Regions from separate parts of the Sedimentibacter sp. genome, predicted to be linked through region 2. Evidence: riboswitches for the same ligand, from Rfam matches in the RefSeq annotation. Region 2 holds a riboswitch; the other holds the start of a gene.
The links. A riboswitch is a leader RNA that binds a small molecule or an ion and turns the genes downstream of it on or off. The one in region 2 is predicted to bind lysine.
Positions count from the first base shown of each region.

Region 1: another riboswitch for lysine. It lies ahead of dapA (4-hydroxy-tetrahydrodipicolinate synthase); the one in region 2 lies ahead of AAGU76_RS07550 (FAD-dependent oxidoreductase).

Region 1 covers NZ_JBCFAS010000003.1:319,545-322,959, reverse strand. The annotation lists gene dapD (2,3,4,5-tetrahydropyridine-2,6-dicarboxylate N-acetyltransferase) at 1-264, opposite strand, end outside; gene AAGU76_RS13350 (dihydrodipicolinate reductase C-terminal domain-containing protein) at 285-992, opposite strand; gene dapA (4-hydroxy-tetrahydrodipicolinate synthase) at 1,004-1,885, opposite strand; lysine riboswitch at 2,035-2,187, opposite strand; gene AAGU76_RS13340 (4Fe-4S binding protein) at 2,460-2,957, opposite strand; gene AAGU76_RS13335 (NAD(P)/FAD-dependent oxidoreductase) at 2,954-3,415, opposite strand, start outside.
Region 2 covers NZ_JBCFAS010000002.1:206,413-209,827, reverse strand. The annotation lists gene AAGU76_RS07560 (hypothetical protein) at 1-331, shown strand, start outside; gene AAGU76_RS07555 (GNAT family N-acetyltransferase) at 389-901, opposite strand; lysine riboswitch at 1,158-1,334, shown strand; gene AAGU76_RS07550 (FAD-dependent oxidoreductase) at 1,413-2,708, shown strand; gene AAGU76_RS07545 (hypothetical protein) at 2,735-3,415, shown strand, end outside.

The DNA.
Region 1 (3,415 bases), on a different contig from region 2:
CTGGATTTCATTTGTGTCCAGAAGAGGAATAGCTGAATTTCTTCTGTCGTATTCCAGATGGTAAGTTTCAATGTTGTTTTCCTGAAGAATTTTTGCAGCATCCTCGTATTCGCCGATAAGTATCGCCATTTGTCCCGATTTGAAAACCTTCATGCTGTAAGTGTTCATATTTTCATAGTTTCCCGAAACGTAAAGTTTCACCGGAGTTGATTTTTTTGCTTCTTTGATAAATTTCGCTATCTCATATGGATCTTGTAAAAACATATTTCCTCCTTGAATTTTATTTATGCTATGTTGATTATCCTGCCGGAGTCCATGTTGTCGACTTCAAACATGTCCTCCGTCTCGTAGTAGCCTGCCGGTCTTCTGGACAGCTTCAGGGCTATTTCCAGAGCGCCTCTGGCAAAAATTTTCTTCGAAAAAGCTGTGTGCTTTATTTCTATCATTTCGTCATTGCCTGAGAATATGACCGTATGCTCTCCCGGTATGGTACCGGCTCTCATGGCATGTGTTTCAACGTGATCTCTTCCCGTGGCTTTCATTATGTCTTCAGCCAGAGTTTTTGCAGTTCCGCTGGGCGAATCTTTCTTTTTGTTGTGATGTCTTTCTATTATATCTATGTCAAAGCTGTTCAATTCATTAACAATTAATTTGAGCATTTTTCTCACTACATTTATGCCTACTGAAGTGTTTGATGACAGTATAACAGGTATTCTTCTTCCTGCTTCCCTTATTTTTTCCTTTTCTGCCTCTGAATATCCTGTTGTACAGATCAGCAGGGCTGCATTTTTCCTTGCTGCATAATCAATTAGAAAATCTAGATTTGCAGGGTTGGAGAAATCTATAACCACGTCAACTTTTCCGAAAGCTTCCCCATACTGTCCGTTTCTTGGAGACACAAATCCGGCCAGGTGTATGCCGTCATAAGTCTGTGCTTCCTGTTCTATTACTTTTCCCATTGCACCTTGTCCGCAAAGTACTATATTAGTCATAACATCCCTCCTTAGCAAGATATGCCGCAATCTCTCATTTCGGCCATTAATTTTTCCTTGTTTGCATCAGACATAGGATACAAAGGCGCCCTCAGTTCAGGACTGCAAAGGTTCATCACTCCCATTGCCTCCTTCACGGGTATGGGGTTCGTTTCAATAAACAAGGCATTGATAAGCCCGTTCAATGACAGCTGTGCATCTCTTGCAGCCTCTATGTCTCCAGCGTTGAAGTCATCTACCATTTTTTTTGTTTCAGCAGGAAGTATGTTTGCAACTACCGAAATTACTCCATGCCCTCCCAAAGCCATGAGCGGAACAACCATGTCGTCATTTCCCGAGTACACGAAAAAGTCCTTGGGGCAAATTCTGATCATCTCTGCAACTTGGCTTATGTTTCCGCTGGCTTCCTTGATTCCGACTATATTTTCAATTTGTGACAATTCTACTGCTGTTTTTGGTTCAATGTTCATTCCTGTTCTTCCGGGAACGTTGTAAACAATGATTGGAAGTTTTGTGCTTTCGGCAATCATTCTGTAGTGATTTACAAGACCTCTTTGAGTTGTTTTGTTATAATAGGGCGTCACCACAAGCAGTCCGTCAGCTCCTGCCTCTTCGCAGAATTTAGCTTTCTTTACCGCTGATGATGTGCAGTTGCTGCCAGCGCCTGCTATAACAGGAATTCTCCCGTTAACCCTCTTCACAATGAATTCAACCACCTGATGATATTCATCATCTGTCATGGTTGACGCTTCTGATGTTGTTCCTGCCGCAATAATGGATCCTGATTTTTCAACATGCATGTCAACCAATTTGCCTAATGTTTCATAATCAATTTCTCCGTTTGAAAATGGCGTAACCAGAGCTACTCCGCAGCCTCTTACCAAATCGTTCATACTTTTTCTCTCCTTAAAATTATTTATTAATAAATAATTTTCATGCCGCTTTTTTTATCTTTTATGCTTTCCCTGAATGTAATAAAAAAAGCGACATAAGAGCAAAAGGGCTCTCAGACGCTTACAAAAAACACCGAACCTTCTGCCCAGCATATTACAGCTCTCTCTTATAGGATTGGGAAGCATCCTATAAAAACAGTATTACATCTCTTAAATGTAAGCCCAGGGAGAGTTTCCCTTCGGCGAATCACCCTTTCAAAGCCCAGCTTCTACTCTTGATCATCGCAACCTCTGTAATATACCCATGAAAATATTTAATTTTCCTAATTATATGCCCCACAGGAAAATATGTCAACAAGAAATATTATTTTTTTTGTCAATCTGTTGAACTGATACTAATCGAAATTATTTCCCGGTGCACAATATTGTTTATGCACTGGATAGAATAAATAAAACAAGCACATGTCTTACTATTTGTCTACAGCATGTAATCTTAGGAGATCCTTCGCTACGCTCAGGATGACAAATTCGTGGTTTGTAATAGTATAAGGCATCCTTTTGGATGCCTTCATTATCAAAGCCTTTTCATTGAAATTACATTTTCATAATGCTTCCTGTCAAATGAAACCGAAATCAATGCAGTAATGTCATAGGACTTAGGACAGGTTACCTTTTCAACCTTGCCGCTGCAAACCTCCCCGCCTAATCGGTCAACCAGCACAACCCTGTCGCCTGCCTCAGGCAGAGGAAAATACTCGTAGGGAAATGTTATGAGAGCCTTGTCTTCGCCGTGGTTTACATTCATCAGGTGAATTGCTATTCCCGGGCACTTTGCTGCACATATGCCGCATCCCACGCATTTTTCAAAATCGATGGTCGGCAGGTTTGTGATTGGATTTCCAACCTTGATTGCTCCCTTGGGGCACGAGGTTTCACAGGGATTGCACGGTATCTGCTCAACACACTCTATTACTGCAATGTTTCCCAGTCTGTAATCCTCATCCCTAGGAAAGCCGGGCGAGCATTTCAGTTCTTCAATGGAAGGAGCTCCGAATTTCTTAAGACATGTCATACTATCAACTCCTTCCCTTTTTCAAGAATCTGGCTCTTGGCAGTCCTTCTTTTTTCGCCGAACTGTCCGCATCTTAAGGAATCAAGCTTAGTCCAGATTTCATCCATTCTTGTTCGTGCCTTTTCTTCATCCACCAGCCCCAGGTCGCATGCCACGCTTATGCCTGCCAGCCGGCCTTCCTCCATGGCGGTGCTGGCTTCCTCAATGCCGGAAACGTCTCCTGCCACATATATTCCGTCTACGGTTGTTCTCATGCATCTGTCGTGGACAGGAACATAGCCTCCCATGCTTGCGATGTAAGTAAATTCACAGCCTGCCAGATGAACAAGCTCTATCATGGGCGTAAGGCCTACGGCAAGACATATGGTGTCTGCCTCGAACATTTTTTCCGAGCCTTCCACTTCCTTGAAATTGCTGTCAAGCTCTACAATTTCAACCTTTTCCACACGGTCGGTTCC
Region 2 (3,415 bases):
GGAAAGCGTCAGCAGGATGTATGCACTTAAAGCAAAGTACGTAAATAAGCTTGGAGAGCTTGAAAGGGCTGTGTTCAAGGAGTACAGCAGTCTGCCCAAAGAAAAACAGAACGATGATGCCAAGTATAAAATTGTTCTGAACAACCTTAACTATGTATCCGAACTTGAAAAAAAGTGTGACGATGAAGTGTCCAATGTACTTGCATCATTACAAACAGAACTTGAAAAGCTGGAAGGGGACACTGAAATAATAGGTATACTGCAGAAAGCCTACCAGGATGAAAAGGAAGTCAAGAAAGCATACTATATGAGTTTGTACAACAAGAACTGATAAAAAAGCCACAGGCTGTCGAACAGCCGGTGGCTTTTTTGCGGCGTGCAGCGCAATTTATAAATTCATATCCCATCGTTCTTCTACCAATTTTTCTGTTCCCCACTCGTTGTTTTCATGGGTCTCGGTTATCCTGAAGCCCTTGGTTTCATACAGGTGTCTCGCAGCGAACAGGGTGCTGAATGTCCACAAAAACACATGCTTGTATCCTTTTTTCCTGCAAAAGTCCATAGCCGAGTCAAAAAGCAGATGACCGGCTCCCTTGCCTCTTAATTCAGGTTCGATCAAGAAAAATCTGAACTGAGCGTTGTTGTCGTCTGCATGCCTTATGGCGGCACTTCCCATAGCAGCTCTGTCATGGTGAAGAATGAGCATGCATTCTTTTTCCTTATCAAAATGATCGATGAAATCATATACGGCATCTTCCACGTATGACTTCCACACATCAGTTGTCAGGCCGTATTCCGTCTCATACATCATGTGATGACCTTTTATTACATAATCAACATCCTCTGAAGTGAAGTTTCTGATTGTCAGACCGCTGTTAATAGTATTCTCATTTTTATCCATGAATTTACCTCCGCCATCAATTGTTATTGCATTAACATGCATCTGCTGCTACATATGATCAGCTGCGATTGTCATTTTACTTATTTTACCTCATAAGGCTTTTATTGTCCAGACTTATTGATGAATGCTTTGCAAGGCTGTCTTTGCATATATAGCAAACTCTTTGTTAATTTAATATTTTAGAAATACTTATAATTTTTATAAATACTATATTGCATAATTCGTCAAACTAAGTTATAATCGTCCTAATTAAATATCAGAGGATAGAGGCGGTCCTGACAAGAGTAGGCAAGTTGAGGTATTAGAGATACCGTGGATTCTTGCTGAAAGGGGAAGGGCCCGAAGGGTGGATTTTTCTCTTGAATCCATTACCTGGTTTCAGAATTAAGAGTTCTGCGACTGTCACCTATTGAGGTGGAGAGCTATCGTTTTGTACAGGCGTTTTTTTGCTATTATTTTTTTGAACAAGGCGATCAGGATTTCTATCGTCTTGTTTTTTATTGTTCTGATAATCAAAATACGGAGGATGAATATGACAAAAGTAATTATTGTTGGAGGCGGCTGGGCAGGATGTGCAGCAGCCATAAGCGCCAGAAAGGCAGGAGCTGAAGTGACTGTTCTGGAAAGAACTGACATGCTTCTGGGCACGGGCCTGGTAGGAGGCATCATGAGAAACAACGGAAGATACACTGCAACCGAGGAAATCATTGCAATGGGATGCGGCGATCTTTTTGAAATCTGTGACAGAAGTTCAAGACATACCAATATAGAGTTCCCGGGACACAAGCATGCGAACCTTTACGATGTGGGTAAAACACCGGGTGAGGTTATGAGACATATGGAGGGCATGGGCATTAAGATATTCTTCAATATGAGAATTAGCGGCATATCAATTGACAACGGAAGAATTCTGGGGGTTCAGGATTCTGAAGGCAACATGTTTGAAGGTGATGTGTTTATAGATGCAACAGGAACTGCGGGACCCATGAACAATTGTATCAAGTACGGCAACGGATGCGCCATGTGCATACTGAGATGCCCGAGCTTCGGAGGAAGAGTGAGTCTGACGGGCCTTGCAGGCATAAAGGAATCCATGGGTGCAAAGCCAGACGGGTCCATAGGTGCAATGAGCGGGTCCTGCAAGCTTTACAAGGAATCACTTTCTGAGGAAATTCAAAAGGACCTCAATGAGAAAGGCGTGGCTGTCATTCCTCTTCCCATGGAGCTTGTTGAAGACCATCTGGGTGTTAAGGCCTGTCAGCAGTATGCACTTCCGGAATTCAGGGACAACATAGTGCTGCTGGATACGGGCCATGCAAAGCTCATGACGCCGTACTACAACCTGGAGACGCTCAGGAAAATTCCGGGTTTTGAAAATGCCAGGTTTGAAGATCCATATGCAGGCGGAAAAGGAAACTCCATGAGATATTTTGCCATGGCACCCAGGGACAACCATCTTAAGGTCGAAGGTGCTGAAAATCTGTTCTGCGGCGGTGAAAAGGCCGGGCTGCTGGTTGGCCACACAGAAGCGATCGTAACGGGAACACTGGCAGGCAATAACAGCGTAAGATATGCCCTTGACATGGAACTAATTTCAATTCCGGAAAAGCTTGCAACAGGCGATGCCATTGCATACGTTAAGGAAAGGATGTCCAAGCCGGAGGGGATGACGAAGAAATATACATTCTCAGGTTCCGTATATTTTGAGAGAATGAAAGAGCTGGGTTTGTACAGTACTGATGCTGCAGAGGTGTCAAAGCGCGTTGAACAGTGCGGCATGAAAGATATATTTGCAAATGCATTATAAAAAATTGACTATAGCGAGGGCTTAAAATGGAACTTGGAATACTTCACTATATTTACATCGGCATGATTCTGGTAATCATGCTGACCATGACTTTAAAAATGGATACTGTCTTGCCTTGCATAATAGGATTGTTTCTGATGGGATTTGCGTCCACAGGCAGCCTGATAGCAGCAATACAGGTTATATTCAATGCCATGATAGCGGCAGGAAAGGAATTTCTGGGCATCATTGTCATAATATCCCTGGTGGTGGCCATGTCAAAGGCCCTCGGAGATATAGGCGCCGATGAGCTGATGCTGAGACCCATAAAAAAGGTAATGATAAACAGGGAGATAGCTTTCTGGATTCTGGGATTCGTAATGATGACCGTGTCATTCATCGTATGGCCGTCACCAGCGGTAGCCCTGGTTGGAGCCATCATGCTTCCTGCAGCGAAAAAAACAGGGCTTCCTGCAGTTTACGCTGCATCTGCAATGAACCTGTTCGGACATGGCATAGCTCTGTCCGGTGACTATTTCATACAGGGAGCACCGGAAATAACCGCGAAGGCAGCCGGACTTTCAAATGCAGGTCCCATAACAAGTGCGAGTCTGCCTCTTTGGATAACCATGAGCACCGTAACGGTAATCACGGCTTTCATAATGATGAAAAGAGATTTGAAAAAATCTGACCAGGGTGAGGCTGCATTAACCGTTGATCATGTGGAT